2 regions of the Streptosporangium brasiliense genome follow, and region 1 is predicted to be linked to the other one. Evidence: riboswitches for the same ligand, from Rfam matches in the RefSeq annotation. Region 1 holds a riboswitch; the other holds the start of a gene.
The links. Region 1 has a riboswitch for glycine ahead of gcvP (aminomethyl-transferring glycine dehydrogenase). Riboswitches for the same ligand answer to the same signal wherever they lie in the genome.
Positions count from the first base shown of each region.

Region 2: linked by a shared signal. The riboswitch ahead of gcvT (glycine cleavage system aminomethyltransferase GcvT) and the one ahead of gcvP (aminomethyl-transferring glycine dehydrogenase) in region 1 are both predicted to bind glycine.

Region 1 is NZ_JAUSRB010000002.1:7,986,251-7,990,620, reverse strand. Features, by position in the region: gene J2S55_RS45735 (double zinc ribbon and FHA domain-containing protein) at 1-308, shown strand, start outside; gene ftsR (transcriptional regulator FtsR) at 335-985, shown strand; gene J2S55_RS45725 (bifunctional nuclease family protein) at 1,065-1,535, shown strand; gene J2S55_RS45720 (MerR family transcriptional regulator) at 1,680-2,300, shown strand; glycine riboswitch at 2,316-2,407, shown strand; gene gcvP (aminomethyl-transferring glycine dehydrogenase) at 2,565-4,370, shown strand, end outside.
Region 2 is NZ_JAUSRB010000001.1:124,877-129,246, reverse strand. Features, by position in the region: gene J2S55_RS00615 (aldehyde dehydrogenase family protein) at 1-145, shown strand, start outside; gene J2S55_RS00610 (3-oxoacyl-ACP reductase) at 151-915, shown strand; gene J2S55_RS00605 (gamma-glutamyl-gamma-aminobutyrate hydrolase family protein) at 1,057-1,752, shown strand; glycine riboswitch at 1,840-1,938, shown strand; glycine riboswitch at 1,939-2,033, shown strand; gene gcvT (glycine cleavage system aminomethyltransferase GcvT) at 2,067-3,152, shown strand; gene gcvH (glycine cleavage system protein GcvH) at 3,152-3,541, shown strand; gene J2S55_RS00590 (L-serine ammonia-lyase) at 3,621-4,370, shown strand, end outside.

The DNA.
Region 1 (4,370 bases):
GCACCGCTCTGCTGGTGGCCATGCGTGGCCCCAACGCCGGCAGCCGCTTCCTGCTGGACAGCGATCTCACCACGGTGGGCCGCCACCCCGAGAGCGACATCTTCCTCGACGACATCACCGTCTCGCGACGCCACGTGGAGTTCTACCGGCGTGGCGGCGGGGTCTTCACCGTCCGCGACGTCGGCAGCCTGAACGGCACCTACGTCAACCGCGAGCGGATCGAGGAGGTCCCGCTGTACGGCGGGGACGAGGTCCAGATCGGCAAGTTCCGCCTGGTCTTCCTCACCCGTGGCGCCGCTGGAGGATGATGAGCTCGCAGGCCGCTCGTGCGCACATGAGCATCGGGGAGGTGCTCGCCCTCCTGCAGGGCGAGTTCCCCGATGTCAGCATCTCCAAGATCCGTTTCCTGGAGGGCGAGGGGTTGATCGAGCCGGAGCGCAGTCCCTCCGGTTACCGCAAATTCTCCTACGCCGACGTCGAGCGGCTCCGCTACATCCTCAGCGAGCAGCGTGACCGCTACCTGCCGCTGCGCGTGATCAAAGATCATCTCGAGGCCGCCGACCGTGAGGAACGGCCGGTGGCCCGCCCGCGCGCCGTCCCCGACGACGCGCCCTCCCAGGTCCGCCTCACCCGTGAGGAACTGCTCGCCGCCGCCGAGCTCAGCGAGGAGGCCCTCACCGAGCTGGAGGACTACGGCCTGCTGGCCGCGGTCGCCCGCTACTACGACGCCGAGGCCCTGGCCGTGGCCCGCAGCGTCGGCGCGCTGGCCGCCTTCGGACTGCACGCCCGCCATCTGCGGGCGGTCAAGGCCGCGGCCGAGCGCGAGGCCGGGCTGGTGGAACAGGCCATCGCCCCGCTGCTGCGCCGCCGCGGGCCGGGCGCCATCGACCAGGCCGACGAGACCGCCCGGGAGATTTCCGGCCTCCTGCTGGAATTGCACGCCTCGCTGGTACGTTCCGGCGTGCGTGGGGTGCTGGGCCGGTGACAACCTGACCAGGCACTCGTACCCCCACGAGTGTTACGTTGAACAAACCGGTCGGAATCCAGCGAAGACGGAGCAGCCCGTGTTGCAGATGGAGGTCGTGGGCGTTCGGGTTGAGATGCCCTCCAACCAGCCAATTGTTCTGCTGAAGGAGGCACATGGGGAGCGTTATCTGCCAATCTGGATCGGCATGACAGAGGCGACCGCGATCGCCATGGCTCAGGCCGAGGAGCCGCCTCCGCGGCCCCTGACCCATGACCTGTTCCGTGACGTTCTCGACGCGCTCGGCGTCCGGCTGAGCACGGTGAACATCGTCGCCCTCCGCGACGGGATCTTCTTTGCCGATCTCGTGTTCTCCAACGGGGTCGAGGTGAGTGCCCGCCCCTCGGACTCGATCGCCCTGGCACTGCGCACCGGTGCGCGCATCTTCGCCAGCGAGGACGTGGTCCGGGAGGCCGGGGTGATCATCCCCGACGACCAGGAGGACGAGGTGGAGAAGTTCAGGGAGTTCCTTGACACAATCACGCCCGAGGACTTCGGTCGCGCAGGGTAGGAATTTCGGTGCATTTACGCTTCACGACGCGCCGGGTGGGGTCGTTGACTGAGCTTGGCCCCAGTCCTACGGTGCAAGTGAAACCCACGGCTGTGCGTAAACCCCCAGATCAGGCCGCGGGATGAGAGAAAGCCGGAGGTCCGCGTGGCGGTCAGCAGCGGCGAGGGTAGAAACGCCGATCAGGATGACCCGGAACGGCGCCAGTCGGCACGTCAGCGCGCGGGTGAAGAGGGTCTGCTGTTCGACGGGCAGCCGGTGAAGACGCCCGCCGACATCGGATATCGAGGCCCCACCGCCTGCGCGGCGGCCGATATCACCTATCGGCAGCTGGACTACTGGGCGCGCACCGGACTGGTCGAGCCCACCGTGCGGGCCGCCCACGGTTCCGGCTCCCAGCGACTGTACGGCTTCCGCGACATCCTGGTGCTCAAGGTCGTCAAACGGCTGCTCGACACCGGTGTCTCCCTCCAGCAGATCCGCATCGCCGTACAGCACCTGCGCGACCGCGGCGTCAGCGACCTCGCCCAGATCACGCTGATGAGCGACGGGGTGAGCGTCTACGAGTGCACCTCGCCCGACGAGGTCATCGACCTGCTCCAGGGCGGGCAGGGAGTCTTCGGCATCGCCCTGGGCCGGGTGTGGCAGGAGGTCGAGGGCTCGCTGGCGGATCTCCCCGGTGAGCGGGCGGAGGCCGGCCAGGGCCCTTTAGGCGATCACCACGCAGATGAGCTGGCCCGTCGTCGCAGGGCTCGGCGCACGGGGTAAAGTTAGCTCTGCTGCTGACCCTGTGCGGGAGAGACCCCGACATGATCGGGGCGCCGAAGGAGCAACCTCCCCGGAATCTCTCAGGCACCCTGTACCGCACGGACGAGGCGACTCTGGAAAGCAGGTGCGTCCGCCAGACGTATCTCACCGACGGTGAAAGCCTCCCCGCTGGGGAGGTGAAGCTCTCAGGTCGAGATGACAGAGGGGGAGATCCGGCATACGCCCGCGCCCAGCGCCGGTCTCCACCGCCTCGGGAGGCTTTCCATGACCGATCTGTCACCGCTCAGCGAGCTCACCCCTCCGCCGTTCGCCACCCGCCACATCGGGCCCGCGGACGCCGACCAGACCCGCATGCTCGAGGCGGTCGGATTCGCCTCCACCGCCGACCTGGTCGCGGTGGCCGTGCCCGAGGCGATCCGGGCCAAGGACCGGCTCCGCCTGCCCCCGGCGGCGAGCGAGCCCGAGGCCATCGCCGAGCTGCGCACCCTGGCCGGGCGCAACGCCGTGCTCACCTCGATGATCGGCCTGGGCTACCACGACACGATCACCCCGGCCGTCATCCGGCGCAACCTCCTGGAGAACCCGGGCTGGTACACCGCCTACACGCCCTACCAGCCGGAGATCTCCCAGGGCCGGCTGGAGGCCCTGATCAACTTCCAGACGGTCGTCTCCGACCTGACCGCGCTCGACGTCGCCGGGGCCTCCCTGCTGGACGAGGCCACCGCCGCCGCCGAGGCGATGACGCTGGCCCGCCGCGCCGGCCGCGCCGCGTCGAACGTGTTCGTCGTGGACGCCGACGCGCTGCCGCAGACCAAGGCCGTGCTGCGCACCAGGGCCGAGCCGCTCGGCATCGAGCTGGTCGACAGCGACTTCACCGGCGAGCTGCCCGAGTGCTTCGGCGTGCTCGTGCAGTATCCGGGCGCCAGCGGCCGGGTCAGGGACTTCCGCTCCATCGCCGAGGCCGCCCACGCGCGCGGCGCCCAGGTGGTCGCCGCCGCCGACCTGCTCGCCCTCACCCTGCTCACCGCGCCCGGCGAGTTCGGCGCCGACATCGCGATCGGCTCCTCGCAGCGCTTCGGCGTCCCGCTGGGCTTCGGCGGCCCGCACGCGGCCTACATGGCCGTCCGTGACGGCCTGCAGCGGCAGATGCCGGGCCGCCTGGTGGGCGTCTCCCAGGACGCCGACGGGCGCCCCGCCTACCGGCTCGCGCTGCAGACCCGCGAACAGCACATCCGCCGCGAGAAGGCGACCAGCAACATCTGCACCGCGCAGGTCCTGCTCGCGGTGATCGCGGGCATGTACGCCGTCTACCACGGCCCCGAGGGGCTGCGCCGGATCGGCCGGCGCATCCACCGGCACGCCGTCGTGCTCGCCGCGGGCCTGCGCCACGGCGGCGTCGAGGTCGTGCACGACGACTTCTTCGACACCGTGCTCGCCCGCGTGCCCGGCCGCGCCGCCCAGATCGTCGCCGCCGCCCGCGACAACGGGGTCAACCTGCGCCTGGTCGACGCCGACCACGTGGGCGTCACCTGCGACGAGAAGACCGAGCTCATCCACCTGGAGCAGGTCCTGGCCGCCTTCGAGGTCAGCGGCGCGGTCCTGACCGACCTCGACGCCGCCGCGCACGACGCGCTGCCCGTCGAGCTGGCGCGCACCAGCGACTACCTGACGCACCCGGTCTTCCACAGCCACCGCTCCGAGACGGCCATGCTGCGCTACCTGCGCAGGCTCCAGGACAAGGACATCGCGCTCGACCGGTCGATGATCCCGCTGGGCTCGTGCACCATGAAGCTCAACGCGACCACCGAGATGGAGCCGATCACCTGGCCGGAGTTCGCCGGGCTGCACCCCTACGCCCCGGAGGAGCAGGTCGGGGGCTACCTGGAGCTGATCAAGGAGCTGGAGGGCTGGCTGGCCGAGGTCACCGGCTACGACGCGGTGTCGATCCAGCCCAACGCCGGCTCCCAGGGCGAGTTCGCCGGTCTGCTGGCCATCCGCGCCTACCACAAGGCGCGTGGCGAGTCCGGACGCGACGTCTGCCTGATCCCGTCCTCGGCGCACGGCACCAAC
Region 2 (4,370 bases), on a different contig from region 1:
CAACCTCAGCGTGAACTCCCATTCGAGCGTCCGCTACTGGACCCCGTTCGGCGGCTTCAAGCAGTCCGGCCTCGGCCGGGAGCTGGGCCCCGACGCCCTGACCGCGTTCACCGAGACCAAGAACGTCTTCATTTCGGAGGATTGACAGCCATGCAGCGTTTGCAGGACCGGGTCGCCGTCATCACCGGCGCGGGCAGCGGGATCGGCCTGGCCACCGCCCGCCGGTTCGCCCAGGAGGGCGCCCGCGTCGTGTGCGTGGACCTGGACGAGGCGAGCGGGTCGGCGGCCGCGGCCGAGGTGGACGGCCTGTTCGTCAAGGCCGACGTCACCAGCGAGGAGGACGTCGTCCGGATGTTCCGGACCGCCTTCGACACCTACGGCAGCGTGGACATCGCCTTCAACAACGCGGGCATCTCGCCGCCGGAGGACGACTCGATCCTGGAGACCGGGATCGACGCCTGGCGCCGGGTCCAGGAGGTCAACCTCACCTCGGTCTACCTGTGCTGCAAGCACGTCATCCCCTACATGCGGCGCCAGGGCAAGGGGTCGATCATCAACACCGCGTCCTTCGTGGCCGTGATGGGCTCGGCCACCAGTCAGATCTCCTACACCGCCTCCAAGGGCGGGGTGCTGGCCATGTCCCGCGAGCTCGGGGTGCAGTTCGCCCGCGAGGGCATCCGGGTCAACGCGCTCTGCCCGGGGCCGGTCAACACGCCGCTGCTGCAGGAGCTGTTCGCCAAGGACCCCGAGCGGGCGCAGCGCCGCCTGGTGCACATCCCCACCGGCCGCTTCGCCGAGGCCTCCGAGATCGCCGCGGCGGTGGCGTTCCTGGCCTCGGACGACGCGAGCTTCATCACCGGCTCGGAGTTCCTGGTGGACGGCGGCATCTCGGGCGCCTACGTCACCCCGCTGTGACCGCCGCGGCGCCCGGCGGCGGCCAGGACCGCCCGCGGAAGGGCCCCGGCCGTGTCTGCCCGCCCCAGCCCCTCCACGCCCGATAACGTGCCGGGACGTGGGCAGACGCCCCACGTCCCGGCGTCCGGCAAGAAAGAGATCATGTCCCGTCCCGTCATCGGCATCACCTGCTACATCGAGCCCGCCACGTTCACCGTCTGGGAGATGCCCACCGCGCTCCTGCCGTACGGCTACGTCGACCACGTGGCCCGCGCCGGCGGGCAGCCGGTGATCCTGCCGCCGGTGGGCGACCCCGCCGCGCTGGCCGGGCGCCTGGACGGGCTGATCCTGGCCGGCGGCGGGGACGTCGACCCGGCACGGTACGGCCAGGCCCCGCACGAGCGGACCGGCCACGTCCGCGGCTTCCGCGACGACGCCGAGTTCGGGCTGGCCCACGCGGCCCTGGAGCGCGGCATCCCGCTGCTGGGAGTCTGCCGGGGCCTGCAGGTCCTCAACGTCGCCCTCGGCGGCAGCCTGCGCCAGCACCTGCCCGACGAGGTCGGCCACAGCGGGCACGCCCCGGCCCCCGGCCGCTTCGGCCGGATGCCGGTACGGCTGACCCCCGGGAGCCAGATCGCCAAGATCCTCGACACCGAGACCGCGGACGTGGCCCACTACCACCACCAGGCCGCCGACCGGCTGGGCGCGGGCCTGACCGTGACCGCCCACGCTGAGGACGGCACGGTCGAGGCCGTGGAGCTGGAGGGCCACCCGTTCGCCCTCGCCGTCCAGTGGCACCCCGAAGCCGACGACGAGTGCCCGCTGTTCGAGGAACTGGTACGGCGCAGCCGCCCCTGACCGGCGCGGCCGCCCCGGCGGCGAGAACACGCGCCCGGGGGATTTCGCTCGGCCGGTGCGGGCGGTTAGGCTGGTCACGACACCGATGAATCCCGCGCGGGAGAGCGTCCTGACATCCAGGCCAGGACCCCTGAAGGAGCAAGCCCTCCCCGCGAACCTCTCAAGGCAAAGGACCGTGCGGGTAGGTGGCCTCTGGAAAGCAGGTCTCACGGCCTCGCCGAAGGTGAAAGTCCGGTAAAAACCGGGCGAAGCTCTCAGGCATCGATGACAGAGGGGGAGGATGCTCTCATCTGACCCCTGCCTGAGGTGCGAACATGTCCCGACCTACGCCGCTGCGCGGTGTCCACGAGGCCCTCGGCGCGACGCTGACCGATTTCGCGGGCTGGCTGATGCCGCTGCGCTACGGCAGCGAGTCCACCGAGCACAACGCGGTCCGCCAGGCGGCGGGCCTGTTCGACCTGTCCCACATGGGCGAGATCTTCGTGACCGGCCCGCAGGCCGGCGAGGCCCTCGACTACGCGCTGGTGGGCTACCTGTCCGCCCTTGAGCCGGGCCGCGCCCGCTACACGATGATCGTCTCCCCCTCCGGCGGCGTGCTGGACGACCTGATCGTCTACCGCCTGGCCAACGAGGAGTTCATGGTCGTCGCCAACGCCTCCAACTACCCGCGGGTCGCCGCCGAGCTCACCGAGCGCGCCAAGTCCTTCGACGCCGCCGTGGACGACCGCTCCGAGCAGTACGCGCTGGTCGCCGTCCAGGGCCCGCGCTCGCGCGCCATCATGGGCGAGGTCACCGACGCCGACCTCGACGGGCTGAAGTACTACGCCGGCCTGCCCGCCACCGTGGCCGGCCGCGAGGCCCTCATCGCCCGCACCGGATACACCGGCGAGGACGGCTTCGAGCTGTTCGTCGCCGCCGCCGACGCCGAGCCGCTCTGGGCCGCGCTCACCGAGGCGGGCGCGGCGCACGGGCTGCTGCCGGCCGGACTGTCGGCGCGCGACACCCTCCGCCTGGAGGCGGGCATGCCGCTCTACGGCAACGAGCTGTCGGCCGATCTCACTCCGTTCGACGCGGGGCTCGGCCGTGTGGTGAGGTTTGACAAGCCGGGCGATTTCGTCGGCCGGGCCGCCCTGGAGCCTCTCAAGGACGTCCCGCCGACCCGTCGCCGGGTCGGACTGGTCGCGACGGGCCGCCGGGTGCCCCGGCACGGGTATCCGGTGGTCTCCGAGGACGGCGCCGTCGTCGGCGAGGTCACCAGCGGGGCCCCCTCCCAGTCACTGGGCCGGCCCATCGCCATGGCCTACGTGGACAACGACCTGTCCACCGGCCTGGCGGTGGACATCCGGGGTAGTCGCGAACCGGTCGACGTCGTCGACCTGCCTTTCTACAGGAGGAAATAATGAGCAGCATTCCCGATGACCTGCACTACACCAAGGAGCACGAGTGGATCGCGGGCATCGATGACGGCCTGACCCTCACCGTGGGCATCACCGCCTACGCCGCCGAGGCACTGGGCGACGTTGTCTACGTGCAGGTCCCCGAGGTCGGGGCGACGGTCGCCGCCGGCGAGGCCGTCGGCGAGGTCGAGTCGACCAAGTCGGTGAGCGACATCTTCGCGCCGGTGGGCGGTGAGATCGTCGAGGTCAACCAGGCCGTCGTGGACGACCCGTCCCTGGTCAACAGTGACTCCTACGGTGATGGCTGGCTGTTCCGCGTCCGTCTTGAGGGCGACGCCGACGACCTGCTGTCCGCCGAGGAGTACGCCGCGCTCACCTCGGGTGAGTCCTGAAATTTCTCCTCTTGCGCCGTGATCACGCGCACCACCGGGTGCGCGTGGTCACGGCGATGTGAAGGCAAGGACCAGATCAATGGCGATCAGCGTCTTCGATCTCTTCAAGATCGGAATCGGCCCGTCCAGCTCGCACACCGGCGGGCCGATGGCCGCCGCGCACAAATTCGCCCGCGGCCTGGAGCAGGACGGGCTCCTGGAGAAGACCGCCCGGGTCGAGGTGATCCTGTACGGCTCACTCGGACTGACCGGCAAGGGCCACGGCAGCGACAAGGCCGTCCTGCTGGGCCTGTCGGGTGAGAAGCCCGAGCTCGTGGACGTCGACACCGTCGACGACCGGCTGGCCGCCATGCGCGCCTCCGGGACGATCTCCCTGTACGGCTCCCGCGAGATCCCCTTCGTGGTCGGCGAGCACCTCGTGTTCGAACGCAAGATCTCGCTGCCGCACCACCCCAACGGCATGCGCTTCACCGCCTTCTCCGAGACGGGCGAGCAGCTCCGCGAGAAGGTCTACTACTCGGTGGGCGGCGGCTTCGTGGTGGACGAGAACGCCACCGGCGCCGACCGGATCAAACCCGACGACACCGTCCTGCCGCACCCCTTCACGACGGCCGCCGAACTGCTCGCCCACTGCGCGGAGACCGGCCTGTCGATCTCCGGGCTGATGCTGGAGAACGAGAAGGCCTTCGGCCGCTCGGAGCAGGAGATCCGCGACCAGCTGCTGCACCTGTGGCGGGTCATGGCCGAGTGCGTCCGGCGCGGCACCGCCAAGGAGGGCGTGCTGCCCGGCGGGCTGAAGGTCAGACGCCGGGCCCACCAGCTCCACCGG